DNA from 3 places in the Enterobacter cloacae complex sp. IR5418 genome. Region 1 is predicted to be linked to each of the others. Evidence: predicted binding sites of a transcription regulator. Region 1 holds the regulator's gene; each other region holds the start of a gene.
The links. Region 1 encodes Fur, which represses iron uptake genes when iron is present. Its sites were predicted from a motif close to ATAATAATGAGAACNACTATCAA; they were not measured.

Region 1 (6,353 bases):
ACGGCAGGTTTTACTTGTGCAACAACGCTCGGCTGAGACACGACATCTTTAGTGACAGGAGTGGGCTGTGAGGCGGCGGAAATTTTAAGCATGCGCCGTAAAATGTCAGACGCGCTCTCCCCAATATGCCGCGTCTGGCTGGCAATATACTGATAGAGTTCGTCATCAACTTCGATTGTTTTCATCTTAATCCAGTGCGATATCTTATCTGAATACAAGTCGTTGAGATTATAAGGTCAAATCCCAACAGCGGATAGCGTCAAACCAGGTTGGCGGCAAAAGTCGGATTAAACTGGATCCTTGCCCCCGGGCGGCAGAATGGTCAACATGATACCCTAACCTGACAAACCTAAAAAAAGAACTTTGCCATGAAATTGAATACCCGAGCGCAAACTGCACAATCGCCGAACAATAATTCTCCCATCGTACTGGTTCACGGCCTGTTTGGTAGCCTGGATAACCTGGGCGTGCTGGCGCGCGATTTAGTGACCGATCACGAGATCCTCCAGGTTGATATGCGCAATCACGGACTTTCCGGGCGCTCGGAGGAGATGACCTACGCCGCCATGGCGCAGGATCTGCGTGACACCCTCGATGCGAACGATATCCAGAAAGCGACGTTCATCGGGCATTCAATGGGCGGCAAAGCGGTGATGGCGCTCACTGCGCTGGCCCCTGAGCGGATCTCCGGGCTGGTGGTCATTGACGTGGCCCCCGTCAATTACGACGTTCGTCGTCACGATGAGATTTTCGCTGCAATCAACGCCGTGACGGCGTCAGGCGTCTCCACACGCCAGCAAGCGGCTACCGTTATGCGCGAACATCTCGATGAAGAAGGCGTGGTGCAGTTCCTGCTGAAATCGTTTGTTGACGGACAATGGCGCTTTAACGTCCCGGTGCTCTGGGATCAGTATTCGCATATTGTGGGTTGGGAAACCGTGCCCGCCTGGCCACACCCTACCCTCTTTATTCGCGGCGGCAACTCCCCTTACGTTACTGACGCGTACCGAGACACGCTGCTGGCACAGTTCCCGCAGGCCCGTGCTCACGCCATTGCCGGTGCCGGGCACTGGGTACACGCGGAAAAACCGGATGCCGTCCTGCGCGCCATTCGCCGCTATCTTACTGATACTGCGAATTGATTAAAAAGCCAGCGACCGGAAGCCGACGGGCTTCCAGTCGTTGGCGTGTGGATTTGGGTAATGTATGATGGCGCGCTTATCGCCCGGGCATTAGCAGGGCGGCGTGTTTCCCCCGAAGTCTCAGAATCATGGCCAAAGAACAAACGGACCGTACGACACTAGATCTGTTCGCGAATGAGCGTCGACCGGGACGACCGAAAACGAATCCGCTTTCGCGCGATGAACAGCTGCGTATCAATAAACGCAACCAGCTTAAACGCGATAAAAATCGTGGACTTAAGCGTGTCGAACTGAAGCTGAATGCCGATGCCGTCGATGCGCTTAACGAGTTAGCTGACGCGCGCAACATCAGCCGCAGCGAACTGATCGAAGAGATGCTGATCGCCCAGCTTGAGACGTTACGCGGCAAGGCGTGAGTCAGAAAATCCCCAATATTACCTTTTTCATGTAGCACAGAGTGCAGTCCTGCGTGATAGCTGTTTCCGCAGGGTTGCCTGTTCTGCTATTATTGCCCTTATCCGTGGACAATTTGCGCCACCATACCATTAAGTTTCAAGAGGTTATTTTACTCATGGCAATCATCGGCATTTTCTTTGGCAGTGATACCGGCAATACTGAAAATATCGCAAAAAACATTCAAAAACAGCTCGGTAAAGACGTTGCTGATGTGCATGACATCGCCAAGAGCAGCAAAGAAGATCTCGAGGGCTATGACATCCTGCTGCTGGGCATCCCGACCTGGTACTACGGTGAAGCACAGTGTGACTGGGACGATTTCTTCCCAACGCTGGAAGAAGTAGACTTCAACGGCAAGCTGGTTGCCCTGTTCGGTTGTGGCGATCAGGAAGACTATGCAGAGTATTTCTGTGATGCGCTGGGCACCATTCGCGACATCATTGAGCCACGCGGTGCGGCGATCGTCGGTCACTGGCCAACAGCCGGTTACCACTTCGAAGCGTCCAAAGGGCTGGCCGATGACGATCACTTCGTTGGCCTGGCCATTGATGAAGACCGTCAGCCAGAGCTGACCGCTGAGCGTGTTGAAAAATGGGTTAAGCAGGTTCGTGAAGAGCTGAACCTGGACGATATCCTTAACGCCTGATTTCCCTGCGGCGCAACTCCGGTTGCGCCCGTTTCCAGGTAAAACCGATTAAATTAATTGCTACAAACTTTTAACTTTTTTGTCCAGACCTGTACAATATCCCCCTGGTAAAAAGTGGGTGCCATCGAACAAGTTTGTTGGTGATACCACGTTTTTATAAGCATACTTTGCTTGAGACTTGCAGTTTTCATTTAGCCATGGCAGTTCTATAATGAGACGCATTATCCCAAGTGCATTTTCTGTCACTTCTTCTTTTGAAGTGAATCGTTTAGCAACAGGACAGATTCCGCATGACTGACAACAATACCGCATTAAAGAAAGCTGGCCTGAAAGTAACGCTTCCTCGGTTAAAAATCCTTGAAGTGCTTCAGGGGCCAGACAATCACCATGTCAGTGCGGAAGACCTTTATAAGCGTCTTATCGATATGGGTGAAGAGATTGGGCTGGCAACCGTCTATCGTGTGCTGAACCAGTTTGATGACGCGGGCATTGTTACTCGTCATAATTTCGAAGGCGGTAAATCCGTGTTCGAACTGACTCAGCAGCACCACCACGATCACCTGATCTGCCTCGACTGTGGCAAGGTCATTGAATTCAGCGATGATTCCATTGAATCACGCCAGCGTGAAATCGCCGCCCGTCATGGCATCCGCCTGACCAACCACAGCCTGTACCTGTACGGTCACTGCGCTGAAGGTGATTGCCGTGAAAATGAACATGCGCACGACGCAAAATAAGCGAGTGTACATACTCTGAGCCAGCCGTAAGGTTGGCTTTTTTTTTGCCTTTTTTGGGCAATAAAAAGCCCGGTAGCGCAGCGCCACCGGGCGTGAAAATAACTTATTTGTTGTTATTGCGTATCTCGTCCCAGATCTTATCGCAACGCTTCGCCACTTCCTGATCGTTACCGGTTTTACGCGCCTGAATACAGGCCTGGTAATCCATCACGCGAACGCTTTCCTGCGTCGCAAACTGCTCATGCGCTTTCTCTTTTTTCAGCACATTCAGCACGCTCTGGCAGGCTTCAATCTTCTCTGGCGATCCTTGTGCTGTATTGATGCAGGCGCTATACGCCTCCTTCAGACGGGAGTCTTCTTTCTGCGCCTGATCCTGCGCACACGCCACCAGCCCCGATGCCAGCAGCGCAACGATTACCCATTTTTTCATCATGTGCAGTCTCCATGCTGGCGGGACTTCACCCGCCAGCGTGTTCATCAGAAGATTGTGAATGGCGCAATGACCATGAATTTCACGTCACGCTCATCCTGGAAGATGTTGTTATATCCCCCGCCGTAGCTTGGCAGATCGGAGTGGTTGTCATACTGAGTGAAATGCAGCTTGAACATGGTTCCCTTGGCACGGCCATCCTGGAGGACATAGGCAGCATCCAGGCTATAGGCAGACTCTTTCAGGCGCTGGCTCTGATCGTAGATCGGCGCGCTGCTTGGTTTAGCATCCCAACCGTAAGCGTAGGACGCCCCAACGGACCATCCTGCAAGGTTCCAGTTTTTGAGGTCGTACATCGCGCCGAAGAACACCGCCTTTTCACCATTGGCGTTGAAATCAGAACGGTTATCCCACCAGATATCTAAACGTCCGTTTGATGAAGCGTAGGTTGGCGTCATGCGTTGCAGGAAGAAGCCCTGATTACCGTCAGCCTTAACCCATGTACCCTCAAGGCGCAGATCCACCTGGCCGATCTTATAGCCAAACGTTAAGGCTTGCAGCCAGGCAGTACCGTCATATAAGTCGTTGGCCAGCGCGACCTCATCATTAGTCCTTAAGTTATTTTGCGCATCGGCTTTGTCACGTGCGCCATAGAACTGATAGCTGGTAGAGAGTGGGCTGCCAGCGATATCGAATTTATACGATGCTTTAGCAAAGTACTGATCCATGTAGCCTTCAGCCTGACCAAACGCTGCTTCCAGGACAAAGTCATTTTTAAAGTCGTATTTCAAACCCAAAGAGTGGAGATAATCCACTTTGGTTTTACGATCGCCCTGGTAGAACTTGTCCATCTCAATGTGCCACGGTGCTTTGTACTCGTTGGTCCACATATAGGAGAAGCTCAACGCGCCCGCATCGCCGTAGTCAAAGTTAGCCCCGGCTTCCGCGCCCTGGTAGGTACCCGGCATAAAGCTCCAGTGCGGCGCTAACAGCGTTTGACCGGTTGGCTGAATATAGCCCCCACGTGCCCACACCGGGCCGTATTTGAATTTTGCAGCCGCTTTATACAGGCTGATACCGCTTTTATCACCGGACCAGTCTTCGTCATAGGCTTTATTGCTGGAGGAGAACGCAATTTCGTTCGGGTGGCCGCTGTCGCCGTTTTCAGCCATTTCGATTGCCGTGAATGCCGCAATATCCAGACCAAACATATCGGCGGCATAGCCTGACTGGAAATCCAGGTTGGCGTTCCAGGTGGAGTGAGAAAGGTTAGTTTTGTATTTATCTTCCGCAACGTCTTTACGGTCACGCTCACGCTGCCAGTAATAAACACCGCCCGTGAGGGTAGAATCTTCAATGAAACCTGCTGCTTTTGCCTCTGGTGCAACCACCAGGCCCGACATTGCTGTCACACCGGCGATAGCCAGCGCCAGCGCACTACGTTTGCCACTGAACGTACGCATAGATTATTCCTCTTTCACGAATTAAAACGCCTTAAACGGCGAAAAACAGAAAAGACCAAAAGGTCAGGGGTAGTCAGAAATACCCTCGAATTAACTACCGTCTTTAGGTTATTTTTCGCGACGCGAATTATCAATGCTTTTCCGTGGGCAAAAGTCAGGATTATGACGAAGTGCACATAATTCGTAGTACTTTGTAACATTTAGAGGAGAGCGAGGATTGGCGTGGAAATATCAGAAATTTCATCGGGTCGCGCAGGTATTTGCTGTTTATTTTTCATCCTCTTTATATTTCGTAAAAATACAAACTTTTTTTAGAAAAATAAGTAGCACTACATTGACCTGATATTTTAGCGGCTTATCTTTAAGCCCTGGCTTAATACCATGATCATTAAATAAAAAAAACGCCGCAATAAGCGGCGTTTGTTTCTCCTTGACCAGAGCAGCGTTATTATTCGCCGATTTTAGTCCATGTATCACGCAGACCGACGGTACGGTTAAATACCGGTTTTTCTGCCGTGCTGTAACGGCTGTCCAGGCAGAAGTAGCCTTCACGTTCGAACTGGAACGCTTTGCCCGCTTCAGCGGCTTTCAGAGACGGCTCGGCATAACCCTGCTTGATAATCAGCGACTCAGGGTTGATAACCGCCAGGAGGTCTTCCGCAGCACCTGGGTTAGGCACGCTGAACAGACGATCGTAAAGACGGATCTCAACCGGCAGCGCATGCTGTGCGCTCACCCAGTGGATTACACCTTTCACTTTACGACCATCAGCCGGATCTTTGCTCAGCGTCTCTGCGTCGTACGTACAGAAGATGGTCGTGATGTTACCTTCCGCATCTTTCTCTACGCGCTCGGCTTTGATCACATAGGCGTTACGCAGACGCACTTCTTTACCCAGCACCAGACGCTTGTACTGCTTGTTGGCTTCTTCGCGGAAGTCAGCACGGTCGATCCAGATTTCACCGCTGAACGGCACGTCGCGGGTGCCCATTTCCGGTTTGTTCGGATGGTTAGGCATGGAGACCAGTTCGCTTTCGCCCTGCGGGTAGTTTTCGATAACCAGCTTAACCGGATCGATCACGGCCATCGCGCGCGGCGCGTTTTCGTTCAGGTCTTCACGAATGCAGGATTCCAGAGACGCCATTTCGATGGTGTTGTCCTGCTTGGTGACGCCAATACGTTTGCAGAATTCACGAATGGACGCAGAAGTATAACCACGACGACGCAGGCCAGAGATGGTCGGCATACGCGGGTCGTCCCAGCCTTCGACGTGCTTGTCGGTCACCAGCAGGTTCAGCTTACGCTTGGACATGACGGTGTATTCCAGGTTCAGACGAGAGAACTCGTACTGGCGCGGATGCACAGGAATGGTGATGTTATCCAGCACCCAGTCATACAGACGACGGTTGTCCTGGAACTCCAGCGTACACAGCGAGTGCGTAATGCCTTCCAGCGCATCGCTGATGCAGTGGGTGAAGT
Region 2 (6,353 bases), on a different contig from region 1:
TTGATCGTATAAGCGGCTTATTGTTTATCGCGTGGTACGCGACGCAATTACCGGGTTACACGTGGAATAAAAAGACCTGTTTCGACTGCCAGCATAAAGGGTTATCCCGGCAACAAATGCGTATTATGGTCAATTTTTACCGTGGGCTGTCGGTAGTGCAGACCGCGAACGCGTTGAAGATGAGCGAAAAAACAGTCTTTACCCATAAATATATGATGATGCAGAAATTTAATCTGCGAAGCGATTACGAGCTGATCGTACTGCTGAGAAGGCTGATGGCGAAAAAGAGCCGACCGAACCTGCTACGCGATTACCTGGAAAATAATTATGCAGAACACATTCAGTGTGCATGACTGACAGGGTGTTATGGAAGAGAGGGCGTGTCATCGTCAGTCTGTTGAACACCATTGACGATGACACGCTATCCGCAGAGATGCGAAGAGAGAGGCGTTAAAGATCGTCCATGGTATAACCGACGACAATTTCCAGCGTCTTGCGGATCACGTCCGCCTTAACGACATCATCGGTGGATTCCAGCGTCTGGATGAGCCAGAGAATAATCGCTTTGTTGGTCAGATGACCTTCGGAAGCAAGTACGCAACGAACCGCAGTCGAAAAAATGGCAGACTCTTCAGCAAAACGATCGCCTGCGTGACGGAAATACTCCGACAACGCGCTATCTAAAAAGGCGGAGTGATATTCGGGTTGAAGCTGAATATTTTGTCTCATTTGTTCTCACCGTAGCTGTAAAGTTGTAGTCAATGTATCTTTTTGGGATCGGACGGTTTTCCATTTCCAAATAACGGCACTACATTGTCTCGGTTATTTTTGAGAAATCCCTTTCTCTGTATTCGTCCCTGTGCGGTTCTGCGACCTTTGAAAGCGATCGTGTCAGCGCTGATTTCAGCTATCACCTTCGCTAATGTCTCCCGCCGCTGGGGATCCGTTTCACAGGCTTGCATGTTACGCAGACGCTGAATCAATCCCTCGGTCGTCACAGGACCGCGCTCCTTCAAAAGTGAAAGAGTGGCTTCTCCAATAAGCTGGTCGATCAGTCTGTCTGCATCACTGCTGTTCATAACATTAACGTTCGAAGAGCAGGCCAAGCAGCATGTGATAATGATGTTCCTCTTCTGGGCCATTGGCCTTTTCAAGGCGACTTAACAGTTTTGTGCAGAGCGATTTGCGATTCAGATTCCGCCCATCGCTAAGGATTTCAACAACAACCTGACCCAATGTTTCCTGCTGGGTAGGAAGCGCGGCTTTTTCGAAGTACTGCGCAATCGCGGTTGCTGAGTCTGCGAGGTGACCGTTCTGCTGCATGTTTCGCTCCTGTAAAATTTCGTAATCAGTAACGTTACAATTAAGGTATACATAATTTTCAAATCTGTACATTCAAAATGTACAATTTTTTAAATATTTTATAATATATTTTAAAAATCATTTATTTTTCAAGTGGTTATATGTATACAATTTACTGCGGAATTCACAGGATATATTGTACAATCCGACACGACGTCCCAGAGTTGTACACGCCGCAAAACGGCGCCAGAAAGCCGTCTAAATTGTTGAGATGTAAATTATTTGTTGGGCAATTAATGTGCTATAACAGAAGTCTCCCCACGTGTTTGCGTGGTCACCCCCTCAATCTTCAGGATTAGCATGCTCACAACCATCATTTACCGCAGTCATATCTGCGATGACGTTCCAGTGAAAGCGCTGGAAGATATGGTCGCTGCTGCAAATTGTAGAAATCGCCAGTCCGATGTGACGGGGATTTTGCTGTTTAACGGCACACACTTTTTTCAGTTACTTGAAGGGCCCGCTGAAAACGTTAAGGAGATCTATCAGCTCATCTGCCGCGATCCACGGCATCACAACGTGGTCGAATTGCTGAGCGATCACGGTCCTTCAAGGCGTTTTGGCAACGTCGGTATGGAGCTGTTTGACCTTCGTCAGTTCGACACCGACGAAGTGCTGCAACAGGTTCTCGATAAAGGCACAACTCGCTATCAGCTGACCTATAACGATCGCGCCCTGCAATTTTTCCGCACCTTCGTCGAAGCCACGGAAAAAGCCAACTACTTTGAGCTGCCCCCGGCTGACGCCTGGGAATTTGTCACCGAAAACACGCCGTTATCCTCCCAGCCGACGGTCGTGGCAAAGGGGGCGGACTGTAGCTTTGCATTTCAACCCATCGTCGATCCGTTTATGCAGCAGGTCGTTTCCTGGGAAGCGCTGATCCGCACGCCTTCGGGTGAGTCCCCTGAAAAGTATTTTGCAAACCTGCCGCGTGAAGCGCTGTACGAATCGGATCTGAAGAGTAAGCAGGTGGCTCTGTCGATGGCCAGCGCGCTGGGCCTTCAGACCCAAACGTTGTCCATCAATCTGCTGCCGATGACGCTGGTCAATGTGCCTGGCGCCGTCGATTTTTTACTCACGGCAATTGAGGCGAACGGGTTTGTGCCGGAGCAGATTGTGGTCGAGTTTACCGAGAGCGAGGCGATCTCGCGCTTTGAAGAGTTCACCAGCGCGGTCAGACAGCTAAAAAGCGCCGGTATCAGCGTGGCCATCGATCACTTTGGTGCGGGATTCGCCGGTCTGCAACTGCTGGCCCAGTTCCAGCCGGACAGAATCAAGATTAACCGCGATTTGATTGCCAACGTACACAAGAGCGGTCCGCGGCAGGCTATCGTGCAGGCGATCATCAAATGCTGCGCATCTCTGGAAATTCTCTTCTGTGCGGTCGGTGTAGAGCTGGCAGAAGAGTGGATGTGGCTGGAATCTGCCGGGATTTCTCAGTTCCAGGGACACCTGTTCGCCAGCCCGCGTCTTGGGGGCATTCCGGCGATTGCCTGGCCCGAGAAAAAGTTCGATTTTTAAAAACTTGTACGTAACTCTAAAGAGTGACCTGTACGTATCGCTAAATTTATACAACAATACATTAACGAGTGAGTGGTTCTTCGGGCCATTCACTTGTCTCAGAACGAGGAGTTAGTTATACAAATGATTTGTACAATCTGATAAGGTTGGTTTGGTTAGGTATGGAAGTATTGTGCGTGAGGGAGTTAATGGCCTATTACAGTATCGGCGAAGTGGCCGAACGATGCGGTATCAACCCCGTTACGCTGCGTGCCTGGCAGCGCCGTTATGGATTGTTGAAGCCGCAGCGAAGCGAAGGTGGTCATCGTCAGTTTGACGACGAAGATATCCTGCGTATAGAAGAGATCAAGCGCCTGATGAAAACAGGTGTGTCGGTCGGTAAAGTAAAAGCGCTTCTTGAAAACACAGAAGTGATGACTCAGGGGAACTGGGCATCGTTTCAGGAAGAGATGTTAACCGTTCTGCGCTATGCCAACCCGGCAAAACTGCGCGCCAAAATCGGCGAGTTCCGCCGTGACCATGCGATGGATGTTCTGATAGATAACATCATCACCCCTGTGCGACAGCGAATGAACCAGGATCAGAATACGGTGCGCCATATGGCGAGCCTGCTCGACGGTGTCCTGATTGAGTTTGCCGTGACAAGCCTGGTTGAATCGCGAAAAAAAGCAGGTAAGGATGCGCTGCTGGTCGGCTGGGAGTGCGACGACCGTACGCATTTGTGGCTGGAAGCGGCCCGTCTTGCCTACAAGGGCTGGCATATCGACGTGCTGGCCGAGCCGATTGATTCTCCACGTCCGGAACTTTTCCCCGGGCAAAAAATCTTCGTCTGGACCGGTAAAGCACCTACACCTCGCCAGCAGGAACAGCTCGATCACTGGCGTGAGCAGGGCTTCGCCGTTTCGTTCCACCACTGATGTTAAGGGGTCCGTCAGGGCCTTTTTGTTTTTTCGCGTCCGCTTTCTTATCGGAAGATAGCTATCTTAAAAATAGGTATTTTCAATACAATTTTTCTTATTGCGCGACCCACTCAGTCATTTCTTATTAAATGCATTATTTATCAATGCATTGAACAAATTTAACCCTCCCATCCGCATCCCGTCACAGGGTCTATGCTTAATGAAAGTAGCCAAAAAGGGCGGTTTAGCCTAAAGCCCCTGCTCGCAGGGGGTTGAAGTGATAATCGTTATCACTAACATGGTGTTATGCCCTGGTGGCTTATCAGATGAGGTGGACCTATGGAACTGCATTCAGAAACCTTCAATCCGGCCGATTTTGCCTGGCGTGGCTTAACGCTGACGCCCGCGGCGGCGGCGCACATTCATGAGCTGGTGGCGAAAAATCCCGACATCCTCGGCGTACGCTTAGGCGTTAAGCAGACTGGCTGTGCGGGATTTGGCTACGTGCTGGACACCGTAACCGAACCTGAAAAGGACGATCTGGTCTTTGAAACCGACGGAGCAAAGTTATACGTCGCGCTACAGGCTATGCCGTTTATCGATGGAACCGAAGTCGACTATGTTCGGGAAGGTTTAAACCAGTTATTCAAATTTCATAACCCGAAAGCCCAGAACGAATGTGGCTGCGGCGAAAGCTTTGGGGTATAGGCGGTACTATGTCTCGTAATACTGAAGCAACAAGCGATGTAAACACCTGGGGCGGCGGACACCTCAACTATAAAGAGGGATTCTTCACGCAGCTGCAAACCGATGAGCTGGCGAAAGGCATTAACGAAGATGTCATTCGCGCCATTTCGGCCAAACGTAACGAGCCGGAGTGGATGCTGGCGTTTCGCCTGAGCGCATTCCACGCGTGGCTGGAGATGGAAGAACCCCACTGGCTGAAAGCGCATTACGATAAGCTGAACTATCAGGATTACAGCTACTACTCCGCGCCCTCCTGCGGCAGCTGTGATGATACCTGCGCCTCGCAGCCCGGCGCGGTACAGCAAACCGGTGCCGAGAACAGCTTCCTGAGTAAAGAGGTGGAAGAGGCGTTCAATCAGCTTGGCGTACCCGTGCGTGAAGGCAAAGAGGTGGCGGTAGACGCCATTTTTGACTCCGTTTCGGTGGCAACCACCTACCGTGAAAAGCTGGCGGAGCAGGGGATTATTTTCTGCTCCTTTGGCGAAGCCATTCACGATCACCCTGAGCTGGTGAAAAAGTACATCGGCACCGTTGTTCCCAGTAACGATAACTTCTTCGCGGCACTGAATGCGGCGGTGGCGTCAGATGGTACCTTTATCTACGTGCCGAAAGGGGTACGCTGCCCGATGGAGCTATCAACCTATTTCCGTATTAACGCAGAGAAAACCGGTCAGTTTGAACGGACCATCCTGGTGGCGGATGAAGGCAGCTACGTCAGCTATATCGAAGGCTGTTCAGCGCCGGTGCGCGACAGCTACCAGCTGCACGCGGCGGTAGTAGAGGTGATCATCCATAAAGACGCGGAAGTGAAATACTCCACGGTGCAGAACTGGTTCCCGGGGGACGGCAATACCGGCGGTATTTTGAACTTCGTCACCAAACGCGCGCTGTGCGAAGGCGAAAACAGCAAAATGTCCTGGACGCAGTCAGAAACCGGCTCCGCCATTACCTGGAAATACCCGAGCTGTATTCTGCGCGGCGACAACTCCATCGGTGAGTTTTACTCCGTGGCGCTGACCAGCGGACATCAGCAGGCCGATACCGGCACCAAGATGATCCACATCGGTAAAAACACTAAATCGACCATCATCTCCAAAGGGATCTCTGCCGGTCACAGCCAGAACAGCTATCGCGGGCTGGTGAAAATCATGCCGACGGCCACCAACGCGCGTAACTTCACCCAGTGTGACTCCATGCTGATTGGCGCGGACTGCGGGGCGCATACCTTCCCGTACGTCGAATGCCGCAATAACAGCGCCCAGCTTGAGCATGAGGCCACCACGTCGCGTATCGGTGAAGATCAGCTTTTCTACTGCCTGCAACGCGGGATCAGTGAAGAAGATGCGATTTCAATGATCGTTAACGGCTTCTGTAAGGACGTGTTCTCTGAACTGCCGCTGGAATTTGCCGTTGAAGCCCAGAAACTCCTCGCCATTAGTCTTGAACACAGCGTCGGTTAAGGAAAGCACATGTTAAGCATTAAAGATTTACAGGTCAGCGTTGAAGAGAAAGCGATCCTGCGTGGTCTCAATTTTGACGTTAAACCGGGTGAAGTTCACGCCATCATGGGGCCAAACGGCTCCGGGAAAAGTACGCTTTCAGCGACGCTGGCAGGACGCGAAGATTACGAAGTCACTAGCGGCTCCGTTGAGTTTAATGGCAAAGATCTGCTGGAGATGTCGCCGGAAGAACGTGCCGGTGAAGGCATTTTTATGGCCTTCCAGTATCCGGTGGAAATTCCGGGCGTCAGCAACCAGTTTTTCCTGCAAACCGCACTGAACGCGGTGCGCAAGTATCGCGGCCTTGAGGCGCTGGATCGCTTTG
Region 3 (6,353 bases), on a different contig from region 1:
GGTAAGCGATAGCGCCACCCGGCAATTACCTCACGCGCTGCAATACTTCTTCTTAATCACTACCGCAATAGTCCCCACCAGTCCCGCCACCAGCAGGAAAATCGGCAGGATCATCAGGAAGGTCATCACCTGGTCTTCATGGTGCTTAACAAAGGGGATCATATTCAGCGCGTAGCCGAGCGTAGTGACCACCCCCACCCAGAGCAGGGCGCTTAGCCAGTTGAAGAACTGGAAGCGGCGATTAGACAGGCCTGAAATACCCGCCATGGTAGGCAACAGGGTGCGAACAAACGCCAGAAAACGCCCGGCAAGTAACGCCAGCAGGCCGTGGCGGTCAAACATGCAGGTCGCACGCTGGTGATATTTATGCGGCAGTTGTGCCAGCCAGCCCTTCACCACGCGGGTGTTTCCCAGCCAGCGCCCTTGCAGGTAGCTTAGCCAACAGCCGAGACTGGCCGCAGAGGTGAGGATCACCATTGTCGGCGCGAAGTCCATCACGCCCTTGCCGATTAACGCCCCTGCGAGCAGGAGCAGGCTGTCACCGGGTAAAAATGAGGCTGGCAGTAATCCATTTTCCAGAAACAGCGTCGCGAACATCACGAAATAGACAATCCCGACGACATGTGGGTCCGCCAGCGCGGCAAAATCATGTTGCCAGAGCGCCGTGATGATATTTTGAATAACAGCCATGGACTTTCCTGTGGAACAGCAGATATAACGCTATTGTACTCCCAATTTCGCCTGTCGGGGTTGATCGCAGGCGCATCTCATACAGACTTTTCTGCTTGCGGTGTTCAGAATAACGTCCGGGGAGTACATTTCAGCCAGCACTTTACACGATGCGCTCAAATCCTGCCGATAAATCCGCAATTAAATCGTCCACATTTTCCAGCCCGATATGCAGGCGGATTAAGGTTCCCTCGAAGTCCACCTCGCCGCCCGGGCGCAGGGCCGCAATCTGCTCCGGCTGGTTGGGCAGGATCAGCGATTCAAACCCGCCCCAGGAGTAGGCCATGCTGAAGAGGGTAAAGTTATCCAGATAGCGTGCCAGCTCGGCGTCATTCAGGCGCTTTTTAAGAACAAATGAGAACAACCCGCTGCTACCCGTAAAGTCACGTTGCCAGTATTCGTGGCCCTTGCTGCCCGGCAGCGCCGGATGGTTAACGCGCTCCACCTGCGGATGCAGCGCCAGCCACTGTGCAATTTGCAGGCTGCTTTCATGATGCTGACGCAGGCGCACGCCGAGTGTACGGATACCGCGGCTGGTCATGTAGGCGGTATCGGCATCCACCATCTGACCCATCAGGTAGGCATTTTCACGCAATTGATCCCAGCATCGGGCGTTAGATACCGCCGTACCGATCATGCCGTCGGAGTGGCCAATCAGATATTTGGTCGCCGCCTGAATGGAGATATCAATGTCAAATTCCAGCGCTTTAAACAGCACGCCCGCCGCCCAGGTATTGTCGATCATGATGATCGCTTCCGGCGCGATACTGCGCACCGCCTTCACAATGGCGGGCACGTCATGCACTTCCATGGTGATGGAGCCGGGAGATTCCAGGAACACAACGCGCGTGTTGGGCTGAACAAGTCCGGCAATGCCTGCCCCAATCAGCGGATCGAACCAGCTGGTGGTAACGCCGAGCTTGCTGAGGATTTTGGTGCAGAAGTCCTGGCTTGGCTCGTAGGCGGTATTGGTCATCAGGACGTGGTCGCCCTGTTCCACAAACGCCAGAATGGTATTAGCGACCGCCGCCGCACCGCACGGGAACAGCGCGCAGCCTGCGCCGCCCTCCAGTTCGCACATGGCTTCCTGCAACGAAAAATGGGTTAACGTGCCACGACGACCATAAAACAACCCGCCCTTGGCGCGATTCCGCGTGGCGATTTTTTTATCCTCAACGGTATCGAATACCAGCGAGGAGGCGCGCTGGATCACGCTATTAACCGAGCCTTGTGTGTATTTCTTACTGCGTCCTGCCTGCACCAGCGTGGTCTCAAGCTGCTTTTTAGTCATGTTCGCTAACCCTATTTTTATACGTCTGGACGTCCAGACTACCACGATTGTCAGAATGTGCATCCGGATGCTTATCGAATAAGCAGAAAATATTATCAAAAATTCGCATAAGAAATTTTTACTGCGTAAGCGCAAGGAAAGTGAGCGAAAATTACGGCACTATGTAAATACTAATGAGAACTACTATCAATTCGACGACGTTTTGATATTATTACGTTCAGATTTTGTGATTTGCGTCCTGGAGATACAGAGTGGGTAATAATTTGATGCAGACGGATCTCTCCGTTTGGGGCATGTATCAACATGCTGACATCGTAGTTAAGATTGTGATGATCGGCCTGATTCTGGCGTCCGTGATCACCTGGGCTATCTTCTTCAGCAAGAGCGCCGAACTTCTTTCACAAAAACGCCGCCTCAAGCGTGAGCAGAAGCAGCTGGCAGAAGCCCGCTCTCTGGATCAGGCTTCTGATATCACCTCATCCTTCCATGCGAAAAGCCTGACTACCCTGTTAGTGAACGAAGCGCAGAACGAGCTGGAACTCTCCGCAGGCAGTGAAGATAACGAAGGCATTAAAGAGCGTACCGGCTTCCGTCTGGAGCGTCGCGTTGCGGCCGTGGGGCGTCATATGGGCCGCGGTAACGGCTACCTGGCGACTATCGGCGCCATTTCCCCGTTTGTCGGCCTGTTCGGTACCGTCTGGGGCATCATGAACAGCTTTATCGGTATCGCCCAGACGCAGACCACTAACCTTGCGGTTGTCGCGCCGGGTATTGCAGAAGCGCTGCTTGCCACGGCTATCGGCCTGGTTGCCGCTATTCCTGCGGTAGTTATCTATAACATCTTCGCGCGCATGATTGGCAGTTACAAAGCCACACTGGGTGACGTTGCCGCGCAGGTTCTGCTGCTGCAAAGCCGCGATCTCGACCTGAACGCCAGCGCCGTTAAACCGGTACATGCGGCGTCCAAACTGCGCGTAGGTTGATTGTATGGCAATGCGTCTTAATGAAAATCTGGACGATAACGGTGAAATGCATGAGATCAACGTGACGCCGTTTATCGACGTCATGCTGGTTCTGCTGATTATCTTTATGGTTGCCGCGCCGCTGGCGACGGTGGACGTGAAGGTGAATCTGCCTGCGTCCTCCAGCCAGCCGCAGCCGCGTCCGGAAAAGCCTATTTACCTGTCGGTGAAGGCGGATAAATCCATGTTCCTCGGCAACGATCCGGTAACGGATGCCTCGGTTATTCCGGCGCTGGACCAGCTGACCGGCGGCAAGAAAGACACCACCGTCTTCTTCCGCGCGGATAAAACCGTCGATTATGAAACCATGATGAAGGTAATGGACACGCTGCATCAGGCGGGATACCTGAAGATTGGTCTGGTCGGCGAAGAGAAAGCGGCTGCGAAGTAAAACGAAGGCGTTTGCAGCCTTCCTTGCCGGGTGGCGGCATCGCCTTACCCGGCCTGCATTGCGCAACAATCATTGTTGGCTCACTCTGAAGGCGCCGTCGGCGCCTTTTCATCAAGCGCCACACAGGTCACGTTTGATGTACGGTAATTACCTTCCGAGAGCTTACGGGTCAGGCGCAGGGTGGCTGTCTCGCGTGCCAGCAGGTACTGATAGTTCGCCTCCAGCCGCCCGAGGATCTTCTCTTTTAGCTCAGGGCGCTGTTCAATAATGGCGTTCATCACCGCGCCGTAAATCTCTTCTTTGGCCTGCAAGGCATAAATTTCCCGTCGGTTCTGCCATTTCAGGCGTACCAGCGTGGCCGGAATCGAAATCAAATCCTGCGTAATGCGCGTCATCTCGTCATTTTTTATCTTTTTGAGAGCGTCGAGATTCTGCTTTAAGATAAATTCATCGCTTTTCTTATCATCTAAAGTCAAATAAACGTTATTACCGCTGTCATCATTCACGTTAATCTTCCCCCAGGTTATAAAAAATGGGATTGTTTTTTTCACGGGTAATTAAATTAAGCCAAATTTCATTGCCAGCTTCATTTATTTGCTGTGTTTTTTCGGCCATTATTTGACTTAGCGTCTGGGCGTCTATTTCCCCTTCGGCCTGTAAATCATTCAGCAGATGAACTAAGGCTTCAATCTTGATGGCACGAAATAAACGCTCTTTTAAATGGCGGTCATGCTCTTCCAGCACCATATTACGAGATTTGCCGGTGCGCGAAACACCAATTAATATATCGGCTTCATAGTCGGAGAGTTTTCTTTTTCCTTGAGTGAAATTGGCCTCTTTATCTGCTTCCGTCGAAGGCTGTTCCACAGGCGTAATGTGGTACTTTGCCGGGACAAGATTGTCGGGCAGCATTTTAATTTCCTTTAATTTCAAAAGGGTGGGGTTGGAAAAAGGGTGAGATTCGTTGACAATATCATGAGGCAATTTTAAAATCAAAAAAAATGGAGCCTACCCATGAACAGCATTTTCTTCACGGTCATAACGTTACTTTTACTGACCGCTGGCGTGCTTTTATTGATGCAAGAGTTCAATAAAACAAAAGTGTCGAAAGACGCCAGTGAACCGCCGCAGCCTGAATTGATGTCCAAAGAGGAGGGAGAAGATCATTTCTCGGTATTGATGAATGCCGTCACGCCGGTCTGGTACTGGCGGGTGAATCACGAATATATCGATTTTCTTCATGCGACAATTAAGCGGATGAAAATGGCCGAAATTAATGACACGCCCGGCCTGTTTGACGCGCAGCGCCGTTGTAGCGACCTTAATTCGGCCGTCTATAAATATTACGACAATATCAAAAAGCGCTGTCTGAATGGCGAGAAGGTATCGTACTCCGATTTAGACGTATTAAATCTGCGTCAGTGTTTTCGCGAGTTTAGCCTGGAAGCCTACCCGGAACTGGTCGCGCTGGTCTGGCCGGAGTATGCGCGCCCGGATGTGGATCCCAACGAGGTATAGTTGAGATATACTGAGCGCTGGTTTCGTTTGCAGACAGGATTTTATGGAACGCTTCTTTGAAAACGCAATGTATGCCTCTCGCTGGCTGCTCGCACCCGTCTATTTCGGTCTCTCCCTGGCGTTGGTCGCCCTGACGATCAAGTTCTTCCAGGAGATTTTCCACGTATTGCCAAACATTTTCTCCGTGGCAGAAGCCGATTTAATTCTGGTTCTGCTGTCGCTGGTGGATATGACGCTGGTGGGAGGATTACTGGTGATGGTGATGTTCTCCGGTTATGAGAACTTCGTCTCTCAGCTTGATATCGCCGAGCACAAAGAAAAGCTCAACTGGCTGGGGAAAATGGACGCCTCATCGCTGAAGAATAAAGTCGCGGCGTCGATTGTGGCGATTTCGTCTATTCACCTGTTACGCGTCTTTATGGATGCGAAGAACGTTCCGGATAATAAGCTGATGTGGTATGTGATTATCCACCTGACGTTTGTGCTGTCGGCGTTTGTGATGGGGTATCTGGATAAGATCAGTAAGAAATAATTTTACAGCGCCCCTCACCCTGCCCTCTCCCCGGAGAGGAGAGGGTGTTCAAGTTCCCTCTCCCCTCCGGGGAGAGGGTTAGGGTGAGGGGCGAAAGCATCGGACTGTACTATTTATCGGACGATGCCTGCCACAAATTCAGCTCCCCATCCGCCACGTGCTGGTCAATCCGCGTCAGTTCATCTTCGCTAAAGCGCAGGTTATTCAATGCCTGAACGTTCTCCTCCAGCTGCTCCGGGCGGCTCGCGCCAATCAGCACCGACGTCACTCGCTCATCTTTCAACAGCCAGCTTAGCGCCATCTGTGCCATCGTCTGCCCGCGCGCGTGCGCCATCTCATTCAACAGACGAAGGCTGCTCAGGTTGGCTTCCGTCAGCATTTTCTCCGTCAGGCCGCGTACTTTCTTCCCTTCGCGCTGCATACGTGAACCGTCCGGAATACCGTTCAGGTATTTTCCGGTCAGCAGGCCCTGCGCCAGCGGGGTAAAGGCGATACAGCCCGTTCCGTTTTTCTCCAGCGCGTCCAGCAGGCCGGTCTTGTCGACCCAGCGGTTAAGCAGGTTGTAAGACGGCTGGTGGATCAAGAGCGGGATCTTCCACTCGCGCAGCAATTCGGCCATCGCCGTCGTGCGTTCCGTGGAGTAGGACGAAATGCCAACATACAGCGCTTTTCCGCTCTGCACCGCGTGGGCCAGCGCGGCGGCGGTCTCTTCCATCGGCGTGTTTTCGTCTACGCGGTGAGAATAGAAAATATCCACATACTCCACGCCCATGCGTTTCAGGCTCTGGTCGAGGCTGGCGAGCAGGTATTTACGTGAACCGCCTGAACCATACGGCCCTGGCCACATGTCGTAGCCCGCTTTGGTGGAGA

Region 2: sufA (Fe-S cluster assembly scaffold SufA) is a predicted target of Fur. The motif match lies at 4,060-4,082, and genes of this name have one in related genera.
Region 3: exbB (tol-pal system-associated acyl-CoA thioesterase) is a predicted target of Fur. The motif match lies at 2,188-2,210, and genes of this name have one in related genera.

The regions. Positions count from the first base shown of each region.
Region 1 is NZ_JBMKHS010000002.1:324,456-330,808, reverse strand. It holds gene seqA (replication initiation negative regulator SeqA) at 1-185, opposite strand, end outside; gene ybfF (esterase) at 369-1,142, shown strand; gene ybfE (LexA regulated protein) at 1,271-1,558, shown strand; gene fldA (flavodoxin FldA) at 1,714-2,244, shown strand; gene fur (ferric iron uptake transcriptional regulator) at 2,535-2,981, shown strand; gene chiQ (ChiQ/YbfN family lipoprotein) at 3,085-3,411, opposite strand; gene chiP (chitoporin ChiP) at 3,459-4,874, opposite strand; gene glnS (glutamine--tRNA ligase) at 5,323-6,353, opposite strand, start outside.
Region 2 is NZ_JBMKHS010000037.1:18,186-24,538, reverse strand. It holds gene ACOTX7_RS20475 (helix-turn-helix transcriptional regulator) at 1-353, shown strand, start outside; gene ACOTX7_RS20470 (biofilm/acid-resistance regulator YmgB/AriR) at 451-729, opposite strand; gene ACOTX7_RS20465 (hypothetical protein) at 759-1,079, opposite strand; gene ycgZ (regulatory protein YcgZ) at 1,084-1,323, opposite strand; gene ACOTX7_RS20455 (diguanylate phosphodiesterase) at 1,663-2,883, shown strand; gene ACOTX7_RS20450 (MerR family transcriptional regulator) at 3,072-3,800, shown strand; gene sufA (Fe-S cluster assembly scaffold SufA) at 4,122-4,490, shown strand; gene sufB (Fe-S cluster assembly protein SufB) at 4,499-5,989, shown strand; gene sufC (Fe-S cluster assembly ATPase SufC) at 5,999-6,353, shown strand, end outside.
Region 3 is NZ_JBMKHS010000043.1:6,555-12,907, forward strand. It holds gene yghB (DedA family general envelope maintenance protein YghB) at 31-690, opposite strand; gene metC (cystathionine beta-lyase) at 833-2,020, opposite strand; gene exbB (tol-pal system-associated acyl-CoA thioesterase) at 2,272-3,003, shown strand; gene exbD (TonB system transport protein ExbD) at 3,008-3,433, shown strand; gene ACOTX7_RS21365 (hypothetical protein) at 3,514-3,939, opposite strand; gene ACOTX7_RS21370 (hypothetical protein) at 3,941-4,345, opposite strand; gene ACOTX7_RS21375 (ESA_00282 family adhesion-associated protein) at 4,448-4,951, shown strand; gene ACOTX7_RS21380 (TIGR00645 family protein) at 4,995-5,483, shown strand; gene ACOTX7_RS21385 (aldo/keto reductase) at 5,593-6,353, opposite strand, start outside.